Regions from separate parts of the Exiguobacterium sp. SH0S2 genome, predicted to be linked through region 3. Evidence: predicted binding sites of a transcription regulator. Region 3 holds the regulator's gene; each other region holds the start of a gene.
What was found. The regulator Rex, encoded in region 3, represses fermentation and respiration genes when NADH is low (regulators of the CRP and FNR family bind a similar motif). The targets are predictions, from matches to a motif close to TTGTGAAATATTTCACAA.
Positions count from the first base shown of each region.

Region 1: adhE (bifunctional acetaldehyde-CoA/alcohol dehydrogenase) is a predicted target of Rex. The motif match lies at 3,533-3,550, and genes of this name have one in related genera.
Region 2: pflB (formate C-acetyltransferase) is a predicted target of Rex. The motif match lies at 3,881-3,898, and genes of this name have one in related genera.

Region 1 covers NZ_SJVB01000001.1:259,029-264,576, forward strand. The annotation lists gene EVJ21_RS01360 (MATE family efflux transporter) at 1-402, shown strand, start outside; gene EVJ21_RS01365 (hypothetical protein) at 477-761, shown strand; gene adhE (bifunctional acetaldehyde-CoA/alcohol dehydrogenase) at 802-3,393, opposite strand; gene EVJ21_RS01375 (MarR family winged helix-turn-helix transcriptional regulator) at 3,780-4,226, shown strand; gene EVJ21_RS01380 (YebC/PmpR family DNA-binding transcriptional regulator) at 4,306-5,019, shown strand; gene EVJ21_RS01385 (Na+/H+ antiporter family protein) at 5,167-5,548, shown strand, end outside.
Region 2 covers NZ_SJVB01000005.1:73,612-79,159, reverse strand. The annotation lists gene EVJ21_RS12640 (hypothetical protein) at 1-212, shown strand, start outside; gene EVJ21_RS12635 (hypothetical protein) at 222-1,313, shown strand; gene EVJ21_RS12630 (hypothetical protein) at 1,343-1,984, opposite strand; gene EVJ21_RS12625 (DEAD/DEAH box helicase) at 1,981-3,147, opposite strand; gene EVJ21_RS12620 (hypothetical protein) at 3,202-3,624, opposite strand; gene pflB (formate C-acetyltransferase) at 3,985-5,548, shown strand, end outside.
Region 3 covers NZ_SJVB01000006.1:7,632-13,179, reverse strand. The annotation lists gene tatC (twin-arginine translocase subunit TatC) at 263-1,051, opposite strand; gene EVJ21_RS13395 (twin-arginine translocase TatA/TatE family subunit) at 1,055-1,273, opposite strand; gene EVJ21_RS13390 (redox-sensing transcriptional repressor Rex) at 1,273-1,929, opposite strand; gene EVJ21_RS13385 (ABC-F family ATP-binding cassette domain-containing protein) at 2,079-3,980, shown strand; gene EVJ21_RS13380 (hypothetical protein) at 3,977-4,384, shown strand; gene EVJ21_RS13375 (DUF2599 domain-containing protein) at 4,765-5,548, opposite strand, start outside.

The DNA.
Region 1 (5,548 bases), on a different contig from region 3:
GTTCAGATCGGCTCTCGGTTTATTTTGTGGTCAACGGTTATTATCACCGTACTACTGTCAGTGGCACAGGATGGAATCATTCACCTCTTCACGGAAGATATAGCGCTCCGCTCGACGATTGAGACGTATTATATGTGGATTATTTTGTATCCGTTCATCGGTGGTTTGGCCATGTTGTATGAAGGTGTCTTTGCCGGCATCGGAGACGCTCGGCCCGTCCGTAACTCACTCATCTATGCGTTTATCGTGTTTACGATTGTGGCCTTCTTGCTCGTCCCCTCCATCGGGAATCATGGGGTTTGGTTAGCTTTTCTTTGCTTCAGTCTCACACGGTCGCTCTCGTTGGCGATGAATGAACGCAGGAGACGAAATTGTCTGTTTTCGCCATCTCACCTTTCATAAAAATGGTATAGTGAAAAGATATTACAAAGTCGAAAGATAGAAATACGAAAACCCAAAGACGGTTGGTGCAATCTATGAATAATGTTTACAATCCGAATCAACAAATAAAGAAAAAGCGCTACCTGTGCGCTTTCCTCCTCCTCGCCTTGCTCAATACAGTACAACATGCATACGACATTGGTTTTGACGCATCTTCTCCGTACCGACTCGTCGGCGGTCTAGTTTTTTATGCATTCTTGCTTTATTTTGGGCTGAGAAATAAAGCGTGGGCTGAGATCGCGATCAAGTTTGTCGTCTGGTTCAACGTCATCGCTTTATCCGTCATCCTCCTGTTCATGGGACTTTCCTTAATTGCATGACAAAAGGCGACCACTCGTTGGAGTGATCGCCTTTTTTTGATTATACGCCTTCGTACGCCGCGTACATGATTTCTTTCAATTCTTCGACGAGCGGCATTTTCGGGTTCGCCGTCGTACATTGGTCTTCGAACGCGTCGACCGCCATTTTGTCGATCTTCGCATCGAGGTCCGCTTTCTTGATGCCTTGTGCTTTGAACGAGAGTTTGATGTTCAAGCGCTGTCCGAGCTCGATGATCGCTTGGACGAGTGACTCGACGCCTTCTTCAGTCGTCTTCGCCGGGAGTCCGAGGAAGCGTGCGATTTCAGCGTAGCGCTCGTCAGCGATGAATGACTCATATTTCGGGAACGCCGCAAGTTTCGATGGGCGTGTCGCGTTGTAGCGGATGACGTGCGGCATGAGGATCGCGTTCGTCCGACCGTGCGGCACGTGGAACTCGCCACCGATTTTGTGCGCGATCGAGTGGTTGATTCCGAGGAACGCGTTCGCGAATGCCATACCGGCCATTGTTGAGGCGTTGTGCACTTTTTGACGAGCTTCAGCGTCGCTTCCGTTTTCGTAAGCTTTCGGGAGGTAGTCGAAGATCATCTTCATCGAACGGAGGGCCAGTCCGTCTGTATAGTCGTTCGCCATGACCGATACGTACGCTTCGATGGCGTGTGTCAAGACGTCCATTCCTGTGTCAGCCGTGATTGAAGCCGGTACCGTCATAACGAACTCAGGGTCGATGATGGCGACGTCTGGTGTGATCGCGTAGTCGGCGATCGGGTATTTGACGTTCCGTTTTTTATCAGTGATGACCGTGAACGGTGTCACTTCTGAACCTGTACCTGACGTTGTCGGGATCGCGACGAACATCGACTTGTTGCCGAGCGTCGGGAACTTGTACGTCCGTTTGCGAATATCCATGAACTTCTGGCGAAGGTTTGAGAACTTCTCTTCTGGACGTTCGTAGAAGAGCCACATTCCTTTCGCAGCATCCATCGGTGATCCACCACCGAGCGCGATGATCATATCCGGTTGGAATTGGCGCATCGCTTCAGCACCTGCCATGACCGTCTCGACCGATGGATCTGGTTCGACTTGGTCGAAGATGCGGTAGTCAACACCAGCCGGCAAGTTTTTGATGACTTTGTCAGCAAATCCGAGTTTGACCATCATTTCGTCCGTGACGATCATTGCCCGTTTTTTCGACGTGAGCGACTGCAAGTATTGAACCGAGTTTTTCTCGAAGTAAATTTTTTCAGGGACTTTAAACCATTGCATATTCACGCGACGTCTCGCCACCTTTTTCACGTTGAGTAGATGTTTCGCCGTCACGTTCTCAGAGACGGAGTTTTTACCGTACGACCCACAACCGAGTGTGAGTGATGGTGTCATTTCGTTGTAAAGGTCACCGATACCGCCGTGTGCCGTTGGCGAGTTGACGATGATGCGGCAAGCTTTCATGCGAAGTCCGAACGCGAGGATCGCGTCGTCGTCTGTCGAGTGGATTGCGGCCGTATGGCCGAGACCACCGATTTCAAGCATTTTCTCAGCGATGGCGAAGCCTTCTTCTCGTGATTGAACTTTATAAGCGCCGAGCACCGGGCTGAGCTTCTCGTGTGAGAGCAGTTCTGTTGCACCGACTGTCTCGAGTTCAGCGATCAAGATTTTCGTGTCGGCCGGGACGCTGAGTCCAGCTTTCTCGGCGATCCATGCTGCCGGTTTCCCGACGATCTCAGGGTTGACCGCACATGTGTCTGTCTTGATGACGAGTGTTTCGAGTTTAGCTTTTTCTTCAGGTGAGCAGAAGTAGCAGCCAAGCGCTGTCATTTCACGCTTCACGTCTTCATATACTTCTTGGTCGACGATGATCGCTTGTTCTGACGCACAGATCATGCCGTTATCAAACGTTTTCGATAAGATGACGTCCGAGATGGCGCGTTTTACTTTCGCTGTCTTGTCGATATAAGCCGGGACGTTACCAGGTCCGACGCCGAGCGCTGGTTTACCTGTCGAGTAAGCCGACTTCACCATTGCCGCGCCGCCTGTTGCGAGTACCATGGCCACGCCTGGGTGGTTCATGAGTGCTTTCGTCGCGTCGAGTGACGGTTTTTCGACCCATTGGATCAAATGTTCCGGTGCACCTGCTGCGATTGCTGCGTCACGAAGGACACGGGCCGCTGCACTTGAACATTGTTGTGCTGACGGATGGAAGCCGAAAATGATCGGGTTACGTGTTTTGATGGCGATGATCGCTTTGAACATCGTCGTTGATGTCGGGTTCGTGACCGGTGTGACCCCGGCGACGACACCGACCGGCTCGGCGATGTATGTGATGCCGTTTTGCTCATCGTCTTCGATGACGCCGACTGTTTTCTCACCGCGAAGTGAGTTGAAAATATATTCTGTCGCAAAGATGTTTTTGATCATCTTGTCTTCAAACACACCGCGACCTGTTTCTTCATATGCATGTTTAGCGAGTACGACGTGTTGCTCGAGCCCGGCTAACGCCATCGCTTGGACGATCGTGTCGATTTTCTCTTGGTCAAACGTCATCAACGTGTCGAGTGCCGTGTGCGCTTGCTTGACGAGCGTGTCGACCATCTGTTCTGCTGATGTTTCCACTACTGCTTTCTCTTTAACTGCCATGTTGGTTTCCTCCTCATGAATGAGAGCTGATCTTCTGACTTGATGGAGAGCACGGGATAATCGGTTTGCCTGATAAGAGTTTGTGCTTTCCTTCACATTCATAGAATACACCGTTTCATTCAATTTGTGCGTGACAACAATGTGAACTCTTTCACAATATTTTTTTGCTGTTTGAGGATAGGTCTTGATTTTTACAGATCAGCTCAGTAAAATCGTATGCGTTTTCATGAAAACAAGGACAAACCCATATGTAAACGCTTACATTGTTTGTGTCATTAGTTTGGCGGAATCGGTGTGTAAATGCTCACAGTCCGATGATTGCTCGTCCACCTCGCCTGTGGTCGTGTATAATGAAGAAAGAACCTGACTAGGAAGTGACTATGACTATGCCAAGACAAGATGCAGCCGATCAGTTTGTGAAACTGATCCCGTTAATCAGAAGAAAACTGCTCCGCCGCTCCGACCTCCCGCAAATCCCGAACTTGAATTTCTCTCACTTTCATCTATTGATGTTGATCGAGGATGAAGGCGCGGTCACGAACGGACAAATTAGTGAGACGTTATCGATTGCCCCGCCGAACGTGACGCCGCTCATCACGAAGCTCGTCGACGAAGGATATATTACACGTGTCCCTGACGAGCGCGACCGCCGTGTCATCTGGAACCAATTGACCGACCAAGGAGAGCGCGTGCTCCTCGAGCGGCGCGACTCGTTTCGGCGCCTGTTCGAGGATCGGTTAGCGTTCCTCGATGAGGATGAGACCGACCGCTTGATCGACAGTTTAAAGACGCTGACCGAGATCGTTGAGAAGATGGACAAGAGCGAGGGATGATTTTCTCTCGTCAACGCTCGCTTCTTCTTATATAATCGACAGTGAATCTATCGAACAATGGAAAGTGAGATGACACGTAATGGGTCGTAAATGGAACAACATTAAAGAGAAAAAGGCGTCTAAAGACGCCAATACGAGTCGTATCTACGCGAAGTTCGGCCGCGAGATCTACATCGTCGCCCGCCAAGGTGAACCTGATCCGGAATTGAACCAATCGCTCAAGTTCGTCGTCGAGCGCGCGAAGACGTATAACGTCCCGAAAGCGATCATCGACCGGGCCATCGACAAAGCGAAAGGCGGCGACGAAGAGAACTTCGACGAACTCCGCTATGAGGGCTTTGGGCCGAGCGGGTCGATGCTCATCGTCGACACGCTCACGAACAACGTCAACCGGACCGCCTCTGAAGTTCGGGCCGCGTTCGGCAAGAACGGTGGTAACATGGGCGTCAGCGGGTCGGTCGCGTATATGTTCGATGCGACGGCCGTCATCGGTGTCGGCGGGATGACAGCAGACGACGTGCTCGAACTCATGATGGAGCACGACCTCGATGTCCGTGACGTCATCGAAGAAGACGAGACGGTCATCGTCTATGCCGAGCCGGAAGAATTCCATGCCGTCCAGACCGCGTTCAAAGCGGCGGGTGTGGAGACGTTCGAAGTCGCCGAGCTGACGATGCTACCGCAAAACGAAGTCGAACTCGACGAAGCGTCGAAAGAGCAATTCGAGAAACTACTCGACGTACTCGAAGACTTAGAAGACGTTCGTCAGGTGTACCATAACGTCGAACTATGATGAAGAAGCGATAACTTTTCGAAGTTGTCGCTTTTTTTGTTTTCATGATTTGACAAGTCATAAAACGTATGTTAAATTTCAAAAGTCTTTATCGTATTAAAGTGATAACAAGAGAAAGAACTTATGATTCGAAAGGTGTTGGAACTCATGAATGCTGTATTATTAGCTGTCATTGTCTTATTTGCTCTCGCGATCAGTCGTGTCCATATCGTCTTATCGCTCATCCTCGCCGCCATCGTCGGTGGACTTGTCGGAGGACTCGGTTTCAACGACACGTTGACCGCTTTCAGCGACGGGCTTGGTGGCGGTGCCACGATCGCCCTCAGCTACGCCCTGCTCGGTGCGTTCGCTGTCGGCTTGTCAAAGACCGGCCTGCCTGATGTCCTGGCTGAACGGTTGATCAGCATGTCTGGCCGTGATGTGACCGGCAAGAGTGTCGGTCGCGTCAAAGCGTTACTGCTGTCGCTGCTGCTCTTACTCGCTATCAGCTCACAGAACGTCTTACCGATCCACATCGCCTTCATCCCGA
Region 2 (5,548 bases), on a different contig from region 3:
GGAGTCTATGGCAACGGACGATGTGGGCGCCGGTGATTGCCACTGTTTCATTGGGAGCCATCATTGTGCTTCCGGCCATCGGTTTCGGCTTCATCGGAAACGGGCTCTTTATGGATGAATCGTTGCTCGTCGCCGGGATCGGTTTGGCGGCTTGGTTTATCGGGTTGGTTTGGATCAGTCGTCGCTACTTGACGAAGAAACTAAGTGTGTGAGGTGAGTATATGAAACGAATATGGAATGTGGCTGCGCTCGGTGCTTTAATCGTCCTCGGACTCGGGACGTTCGTCATCGACATGAACAAGACGGAAGCGGAGTGGGAGTTAACTGTCAAAACGAATCCTGATGTATGGGCCGACCAGACGATCGATGTGTTTTATGAGACGGAGAACGAGACGAGTGAACGATTCGAAGTGACGACAGAACGTAGTCGGATCGCGACGAATATGAACTATATCGAAGAAGCGATTCATTATCGAGACACACTCGATCCTTCGTTGCGCGGCTTCTATCGCCAGATGAAAGAATTGAACTTTGCCCAATCGATTCGCACGGATGAAGGATATGTCGGCCTCGGACAAAACGGAAATCAGGAAATTGTCTTATTCAAGTCTACGGATGGTGAGACTGTGACGAGTGAGACGTTTAAGGCGCCGGCCGATGTGATGGAGGGCTCGTGGGCTGGTCTGTTCGTTCACGACCGGGACGTTCATTTAATTTTCCGCAGTGGTTATGAGGCGGAATCAAAAACAAAACTTGCCGTGCTTAAGGAAGGAACAAACGAGATAACGATCAAAGATCTCGATCTCGACAACGACTTCGTTTCCGAAGTGCTCGGGACGTCTTGGTTTTATGACCGCAATATGATGCCGATCTCGACCGGTAATCGGTTTATCCCAGTTCGAGTTGGGGCGTATGAATCCTTCACAGAGAACGGGGAGACCCATTCTACCGAAACAAATCGTCCAGGACTGTTCGCTTATGACATCGAAACGAATAAAGTCGTCCAACTCGCTTCAAAAGCCGAAGAGTCAAACTTGACCGTACATGATAACGAGTTGATGGCGGTGCAACTAGACGGATCCGAAATCGTCGTCGATTTGATGACAGGAAAACCGTCGCCACGCCAAGTCATCGATGGTTCAGTTGGCACAACTACCTATGTCGGAAACCAACTGTACCACGTCCGTCCGACGAAAGACGGAGCCGTCATCGACGTATACGAGGACGGGAAAGCCGTCTCGAGCGCCGCGGTGAACGCGACGAACGAGGAAGCGAAGTTATTGCTCGATGGCGCCCAATTTTATGTGAGATAAAAAATAACCGAGAGGCGGCTGCCTCTCGGTTATTTCGTTGGTTTCGGGATGATGACCCCTTCTTCTAAATCAAGCAACATATCGATCAGTTCCGCACAAAACTCAGGGAATTGATCGAGGAACGCACCTGGACCGACTTCATCCGTGAAGTCGATGTACAGATCCGCTACGTTGCCAGCCATCTTCGCTGGAAGTGCGAGGAAGGCCGACCCGAAGCGCCAGCTGCCACGGATGTCGAGCAGCTTGCCGAGCATGACGTCGCCTGGTTCGCGTACTTCCGGTAGCATTACCTTGTACGTCTCTTTCGTCTCCCAATCACGTAAGCCGTCTTCGGTCACTTCAAACACAGAGCACCGGGGGACGGCGAGACCGCGCAAGGCATGATAGAGAGCAGGTGACATGTCAGCTTTATGGTCCGCCAAATAGCGGCCGTGCGGTGTCATCCCGTCCTCATCCGTCTCAAAGAAGACGGCCCAATCGATGAACAAATCGCGGAACAGTTCGGCGTCTTTCAAGTGCCACGTGCCTTCCGAAGCGATCTCTTGGATATAGTTCGTCCACTGCGTGCTGCGTGCGAGTGCCGCTTGCTCGTATAACTTTTTCAGTTCGGCCAGCAATTCGGACTCTTCGACGAGCAAAGGGAAGGGAATTACTTTCCGGTCTTTTTTCATCGCCGTGGTCCTCGCTTGTCTGCAGGACGTTTGACGACCGGCGGTTTGTCTTCGATCCGTTTCTCGATGACTTCGCCACGGTAAATCTCAAGCTCTTTCAATTCGACACCGAGCTGGCGGGCGAACGATTTCAAGTGCGTCAAATCTTCCGGTGTCACGATCGAGAGGACCGTCCCGGCCGCGCTACCGCGAGCGGTCCGTCCTGAGCGGTGGATGAAGTCATCGGTCGATTCAGGTAAATCGAAATGGACGACGTGCGTCACTTCATCGATGTCGAGTCCGCGCGCTGCGAGACCCGTCGTGATGAGGAGCGGATATTCGCCTTTACGGAATTCGCGGAGCGTCTCGACGCGGGCACGTTTCCCTTTCAAGCTATCGAGCATACGGTAGTTCACTTTCATCTTATCGAGCTCACCTTTGAGCGGCGGTAAGAACGAGCGGTTGTTGATGAAGGCGAGCACTTTGACACCGTCGACGTGTGATAGGCGACGAAGCAATTCTGGCTTATAGCGACGTGTCGTCAACATATAGCCGTACGTCACTTGAGCACTGACAGTCCGTTCGACCTTCACGTGAACCGGTTCTTTCAAGAACGGGGCAGCCCAGGCTTGGAGCGTATCCGTCAACGTCGCCGAAACGAGTGAGATTTGATGCTCGTGCGCCGTATGGTTGATGATGCGCTCAGCCGCTTCCGTCAATCCGCTGTCGATGATTTGATCGGCTTCATCGAGCACGATCGTATGCGTCTCATGAAGCTTTAACTTTTTCTTCTCGATCAATTCAACGAGACGTCCTGGTGTCCCGACGATCAAATGCGGTTTTTTCTTCAAGCGATCGATTTGGCGCTTCAGTTCGACGCCGCCGATGAACGAGGCAATCCGGACGTCACCTTTTTCGGTGAAACGTTGCGCCACCGTTTGGATCTGCATGACGAGTTCGCGCGTCGGTGCGACGATGACGACTTGGATCCGGTCGTTCGAGGCATCGATTTTTTCAATAGCGGGTAAAAGATAAGCGAGTGTCTTACCTGTCCCTGTTGGTGCTTCGATTGTGACGTCTTTTCCTTCTAAAAGGGGCGGGAACGCTTCCGCTTGGACCGGCATCGGTTCGTTAAAGCCAAGGCGTTCCCAGGCTTCGTTAATGAATGGTTTTGTAAAGTTCATATCAGTTCTCCTTATCGTTGGGCAAAAACAAAGGAAGCATAAGCGCTCCCTGGTTCAAATATAGCGAACATGTTCAGTGTCTTGGTCAATCGATGAACGGAGCGTCTGTGTGTACACTTGCCCGTCCTCGACGAGTTTGATGTGCACGTCGATGTGCTCAGGTGAGGCTTCGACACCTTCGACTGTGAAGCCTTGATACACGCGGTATTCCAATTCCTTAAGCAATTTTGCATAGGCGTTTAGTTCTGGATACGTCGTCGCGACGTCGATTGGGCGCGACACGAGTGCGACCATTAAATGGTCACGGAAATCGATGAAATCCTCATTCTCGATATCGTCATCAAAGCGAATCCAAAAGCCTTTTTCTTCAAATTCTGTGATAAATCCGTCGCGCTTGTCTCCAGCCTCTTCGACTTTAAGGGAGATGCGGTCACCGGCTTTTAAGTTATGCTCGGCTGTTAATGGTTCATACGTCATGGGAAGAACCCCTTCCTCTTCTACAATGTTCTGCTTCCATTGTGCTCGATATAAGGCAAAAATTCAAGTTCTATCCCGAACCTGTGAGTTAAGTCACTACAAAAACTGTATGATTTTTCACAACTACTTAAAGATAATACAGAATTCACAAGAACGTGAACGGATAGGGATTCGTCTGTTTCTATGTAAGTTGAAAAACTACTATAACAGATAAAATAGCGCTTACAAAAACGGCGTAACACCAATGTTCATGAGATTGTTACAACTTTCACAAGAATGTAAAACATATTGTTCACGTTTTCACGTACACTCATATTATAAGGAATCAGGCAGTTATCTCAACTATGAGGAGTGACCATAATGGCAACTGAAATTAAATCAGCCTGGTCAGGATTTGTTCCTGGACAGTGGACGAACGAAGTGAATGTCGGTGAATTTATCCGCTTGAACCGCCACGAGTATACAGGGGATGACCGTTTCTTAGTCGGACCGACAGAGGCGACGAATCGTCTTTGGGGACAAGTGATGGAATTGACGAAAGAAGAACGGGAACGCGGGGGCGTTTGGGATGTCGATCAAAACACGCCGTCGACAATCATCTCACACGGACCTGGGTACTTAAATAAAGACCTTGAAAAAGTCGTCGGTGTCCAAACGGACGAACCGTTCAAACGCTCGATTCATCCGAACGGCGGCATTCGCATGGTCGACGCCGCGCTCGAGTCATACGGCTTCGAACCAAATCCTGAAATCACAAAAATCTATTCAGACATTCGTAAAACACACAACCAAGGTGTTTTCGATGCCTACACACCAGAGATGCGGGCGGCACGTAAGTCAGGGATCATCACAGGTCTCCCAGACGCATACGGACGTGGCCGGATCATCGGTGACTACCGTCGCGTTGCCTTGTACGGTTTAGATTTCTTGATTGCCGAGCGTAAAAAAGATTTGGCGAACAATGGCGGTTTCCTCTCGGAAGCAGACATTCGGACGCGGGAAGAGATGTCTGAACAGCTTCGTGCCCTTCAAGAATTGAAACAACTCGGCGCTGCTTACGGATTCGACCTCGGTCGCCCGGCTGAAACGACGCAAGAAGCCTATCAATGGGTATATCTCGCTTACCTTGCAGCTGTCAAAGAACAAAACGGTGCGGCGATGTCTCTCGGACGCGTATCGACATTCCTTGACGTGTACGCTGAGCGTGACATGGCGGCGGGCCGTTTGACAGAGTCAGACGTCCAAGAAATCGTTGATCACTTCATCATGAAACTCCGCATCGTCAAATTCTTGCGGACGCCTGACTATAACGAATTGTTCTCTGGAGATCCAACGTGGGTCACGGAATCAATCGGTGGGATGAGTGAGGATGGCCGTTCGAACGTCACGAAGAGCTCGTTCCGTTTCCTTCACTCGCTCACAAACCTCGGCCCGGCACCAGAACCGAACTTGACGGTGCTTTGGTCGACGAAATTACCGGAAGGATTCAAACAATATTGCGCGAAGATGTCAATTGAGACGTCGGCGATCCAATACGAGAACGACGACCTCATGCTTCCAGAGTTCGGTGACGATTACGGCATCGCCTGCTGTGTGTCACCGATGAAGATCGGCAAACAGATGCAGTTCTTCGGTGCCCGTGCCAATATGGCGAAAGCACTCCTCTACAGCATGAACGGTGGACGCGATGAGAAGAGCGGCGAACAAATCGCTCCGGCTTGGGACATGAACACAGAAGACGTCCTCACGTACGACAAAGTGTACGCTGACTTCGACCGGACGCTCGACTGGCTCGCAGAGCTTTACGTCAACACACTCAACGTCATTCACTTCATGCATGATAAATATGCGTACGAGCGGATTGAAATGGCGCTCCACGACCCTGAAATCTTACGGACGATGGCTTGTGGTATCGCTGGCCTTT
Region 3 (5,548 bases):
GACGTGTGTTTGATTGGTTTCTATCTTAACATGTGACAAGAGTACTTCCTTGTTGCAGAAAAAGCGTTTACGACCAATATCACTTAGAACATGTGGTTTCAGTACGACATTTTGCGACCAAAAAGCACCGTTATGCCAACCGTGGTACTTGCCAACCGACAAGGAAAAACAGTCCGATCAACACGATGGCCAAGCCCCTTTTCAAGACACTTCCAGTTTAATGTACTCGCATAAAAAAACACCACGTCTCATGACGTAGTGTTCATTTCTCATTCATTTGCTTCATCAAATCCATCTGTTCTTTCACCATCGCCTCTTTCTCACGTCGGAGCACACCGCGGTACGTCACACGCGAGATCGATAAGCTGATCTCATATAAGAAGAAGAGCGGCAGCGACACCATGAGGTGCGACGTCAAATCCGGCGGCGTGATGAATGCCGCGATTACGAACAAGGCGAAGTAGGCGTACTTCCGAATTTTTGAGAGGAAGTACGGCGTCACGACACCGATGCGCGTCAAGAACATCGTCACGACCGGAAGTTGGAACAACAGTCCAAACGGGATCGTCAGTTGCAACAGGAACGTGAAATAGTTCGTCGCCCCGATGATTTGCGTCAGACCGAGGTCTTGCCCGAGGTCCGTCGAGATATCGAGGACGAGCGGGAACAACCAATAGTAGGCGAATGCGAGACCGATGAGGAACAAGATAAAGATGACCGGGATATAGGCGAGCGTCCATTTTCGTTCATTCGGATGCAGACCAGGTGCGACGAACGCCCACAGTTGATACAGTAGAAATGGACCCGATGCGACGAGCCCGATGACGAGCGCCAAGTTCAAGTAAATCATGAGCGGGTCCGCGACCCCAAAGGCGTTCAGCTCGAGCCCTCGTTCGACGAGGTCCGCCTGCAGATAGGCGAGCACGTATTTGACACTCGGCAAAGCGATCAGAAAGAAGGCAAAGACGACAAATGCCGACAGCATCAGTCGTCTCCGCAGCTCTGTCAAGTGATCGGACAGTGCCCGTTCTTGATCAGGTTGATGGCTCATGGCTTACTGCTCTTTCTTCTCAATTTCTTTCTTGTCGGTCTCATCGTGCTCTTTCATCATACCGTTCGTGGCATTTTTGAACTCACGGAGCGTCTGCCCCGCTGCCCGGCCGAACTCTGGCAATTTCTTCGGCCCGAAGAGGATGAGCGCGATGATGGCGATGACGAAAATACTGACGCCACCTGGGATACCGACGACGAGTGATGATTGTAGAAATTCCATTATTGATGGACCCCCTCAGCGGATGGATAGTGTTGCATAAAGTAAATGAGCGACTGGAGTTCGATCGACAAGTCGATATGATGGACGCGGACCGTGTCCGGTACAGTCAATCGCGCCGGCGTGAAGTTCAAGATCCCTCGAACGCCATAGCGGACCAAATCATCGGCGACCGGTTGCGCGTAGGCAGACGGGACCGTGAGGATGGCGACATCGATTTTGTTTTGCTTCATAATCTGTTCCATCTCATCGACGTGATGAATCGGGACACCTGACATCGTCGTGCCGACTTTTGTCTCGTCTGCGTCGAACCCGACGACGATATGTGTGTTATTGTTTTTAAGGAAGTTATAGTTGACGAACGCTGTCCCGAGATGACCGACCCCGACCAAGGCGACGTTCGTGATCTCGTCTTGATTCAGCGTCTTACGGAAAAATTCTAACAGATACTGTACGTTATAGCCATATCCCTTTTTACCGAGCGCACCGAAGTATGAGAAGTCACGGCGAATCGTTGCCGAATCGACCTTGACCGCCTCGCTCAGTTCAGCAGAAGAGACACGCTGTTTCCCTGACGAATGTAGGCTTTGGATAAACCGATAGTATAGTGGCAACCGTTTGGCTGTCGCTTGCGGAATCTTTGGTTCGTTTTGACTCAACGGAAAGAGCCTCCTTTTTACGACGCGTTTCAAACGAATCTGATTTCATACACCTTGATTGTAAACGAATTCACATAAGCACTCAATGAATATACCTGAAAAGGGGAAGAAATAAAGTATACTAAACAGAGAGAAAGGGGTTTTTTCACTTGATCCTACTGCAAGTCAACAACTTATCCAAATCGTTCGGCGTCGAGCCGATTTTAGAGAATGTCAAACTAGAAATCCAAGAAGGCGAACGCGTCGCCCTCGTCGGCCGCAACGGCGCCGGCAAGTCGACGCTGTTAAAAGTCATCGCCGGCGAGTACAACTATGACTCGGGCGACATCATGAAGCCAAAAGACGTGACGATCGGCTATCTCGCCCAAGACTCAGGATTAGAATCGAACGAGACGATGTGGAACGAGATGCTCACCGTCTTCACCGACTTGATCGAACAAGAGAAGACGCTCCGCCAGATGGAGCAAGACATGGGCTCGGAGCGGATCTTGAACGACCCGGCCGCCTACGAGCGTCTGCTTGCGGCGTATGACGAGGAGCAACACACGTTCAAAGACCGCGGCGGCTATCAGTATGAAGCGACAATCCGCTCGATCTTGCACGGGATGCGGTTTTACCCGGACGACTTCGAACGTCGGATCGATACGCTCTCAGGGGGACAGCGGACACGTCTTGCCTTAGCGAAGATGCTCCTGCAAAGCCCGGACCTGCTCATCTTGGATGAGCCGACGAACCATTTGGACATCGAGACGCTCAGCTGGCTCGAGAAATATTTGAGCGGCTATAAAGGTGCCGTCCTCATCGTCTCCCATGACCGTTACTTCCTCGACCGCGTCGTCTCGGTCGTCTACGAGCTGTCACGCAACCGCAGCCGCCGCTTCGTCGGGAACTATACGAAATTCCTCGAGCAGAAGGCCGCGCTTTACGAGCAAGAGAAGAAACAGTTCGAGTCGCAACAAGAAGAGATCGCCAAGATGCAAGACTTCATCCAACGGAACATCGCCCGGGCGACGACGACGAAACGCGCCCAAAGCGTCCGCAAGCGGCTCGAGAAGATCGACCGCATGGACGTGCCGGACGGTGACGAACGAAGCGCGGTGTTGTCGTTCTCGATCAAACGCCAAAGCGGGAACGATGTGTTGAGCGGCAGCGACCTCGCCATCGGCTACGAAGAACCGATCGCACAACACTTGCGTTTCCAACTGCAACGCGGCGAGTCGGTCGCCCTCGTCGGCCCGAACGGAGTCGGCAAATCGACGCTCCTCAAAGTGTTGACGAAACAACAACCACCGCTCACCGGTGACATCCGCTACGGTACCGGCGTCGAAATCGGCTACTACGACCAGGAACAACAGAACTTGTCGGACGCGAACCGCGTCATCGACGAGATTTGGAACGACTGGCCGCTCATGCGCGAGCAAGAAGTCCGCAGTCTGCTCGGCCAGTTCTTGTTCAGCGGGGACGACGTCATGAAACGCGTCCAAGAACTATCCGGCGGCGAACGGGCCCGGCTGACGCTCGCCAAGCTCAAGCTCGAGCAACCGAACTTGCTCGTCTTGGATGAGCCGACGAACCACTTGGACCTCGACTCGAAGATGATCCTCGAGAACGCGCTCGTCGACTATCCCGGGACGATCTTGTTCGTCTCCCACGACCGTTACTTCATCGACCGGCTCGCGACGCGTGTCTTAGAGATCACGCCGAACGGCATCGATGAGTACCTCGGCGACTACTCGTATTACGTCGAGAAGAAAGAAGAGCTCGAGGACCTTGCCCGGCTCGCCCGCGAGGAGACGAAACAAGTCGTCGTCAAGAAGCAGCGCGCCGACAAGGAACAGCAGCGCGAAGAACGCCGGTTGAAACAGCGGGTCGAAGAGATCGAGCTGACAATCGAGCGCCACGAAGCTCGGCTTGAAGAAATCGAGCAGCTGTTATGCGAACCGGACGTGTTCAACGACTTCGCCCGCGCCCAAGAGCTGTCGACCGAGTCCGACGCGACGAAAGAGTCGATCACGGAACTGTTCACAGAATGGGAGGAACTCCATTCATGATGCGTTCCCGTGCCATGCGGATCGATTGGATGCATGCGTTCCTGACCGGGTTCGTCTACATCGTGCCGAGTGGGACCGAGTATATCTCGGAACTCATCCGCGGCGAGGCGACGAACGTCCCGATCATTTTATTTTACTTCCTGCCGATTGTCGTCGGGTTTATCATCCAAACATGGTCCGGTATCATCATCAGCCTCTTCAGCGGCTTGCTTATGAGCACGTTGTTCATCCGGCTTGTCATTTGGCCGATCGATGTCACGGTGCATAGCTTTTATGCGCCTGGCTCGGTCTGGGGCCACTTTTATCGAGAGACGCTGTTCATGTGGGTGCTCGCGTTTATCGTCTACGTCGTGAGCCGGGTGAATATGTGGTATCGAAATAATTATCGACAACCGAAAAACTGACGAAAGAGCGCCAATCCGCGTATAGCGGAAGGCGCTCTTTTATTATGATCGAGTATGCTGTTTGAACGTAAAACCCATCGTTAAAAAGATGTAGGGGAATGCCAACAAAATTAAATGGAAATATCCTATACTACCAAAGATGACTTCATCTTGTGCCGGATCAGACATCTCGTCTAAGTAAATGCCTAGGCTGTAGCTATACCAAATCACGTAAGCATAAAAGAATGCTGAAATACCGTAAATAATCTTTCCAATAAGATTTGTTTTACTCGTAGTCACCCCTACTAAAAGAAGGATTGGATAGAGGATTAGCAACGCGATTACAATGAAAAATAACGAATCTGGTTCAAAGTATTGAATGTTCATAGTTTACCTCGCCTTTAATAGTCTGGATTACAAAGTGCTTTATACGTATCCAACAATGAAACATCCGGTCGATTCGTATCTAGATTCCAAGATGATTTCCAAATCGTAGTCGGGTTAACTGCATGACAGATAAATTGATCTTTGAGCTTCGGGCGGTTTGCCGTACTTGTCGCTTGATACGAAGCGTCTGCTACAACTTCAGACCACATCTGTTTTCCGATGGCAGTTGACCCAAAAACGCCTAATAATGCGCCACCCAAAGTATAGCTAGCTGTAATATACGTTCGTGCACATGTCCGTGGATATACAGAAAAAGTATTAGAGTCCGTATACTTCGACGCTGTATTATCGATTGTATCCGAGCAGAACAATGGATCAGCGACTAAAGGATAATCCGTTCCTTCATAATCAATATGTTGGATCAACTGTTGGTCTTTAATCTCATAATATGTTTCGACTTCGTTTCCATTACTGTCTTTCGCCCAAGGGGAGCCAATGAAGACCTCTACCTCACCTTTTTCATTCACAATTTTGTACTCTCCATCTTCGTGAATAATTCGACTACCTTCAGTAATGTCTAAATCTAAGACATATTCTTTTGGCGACTCAGTTGATTCAATGTTGTAGAGGATTTGGACACCTCCTACTAAAGCCACATTTTCAATAGAATACTGTTCTTCTTTGTTTCTGAAAATCACTTTCCCTTCTTCTGTTTTATCGAATTCTAAATTTGAGTCTTCATGTATAATACTAAACTCATCACTTTCTTTCGTCATCGTAACTGATGGATTAGTGAAA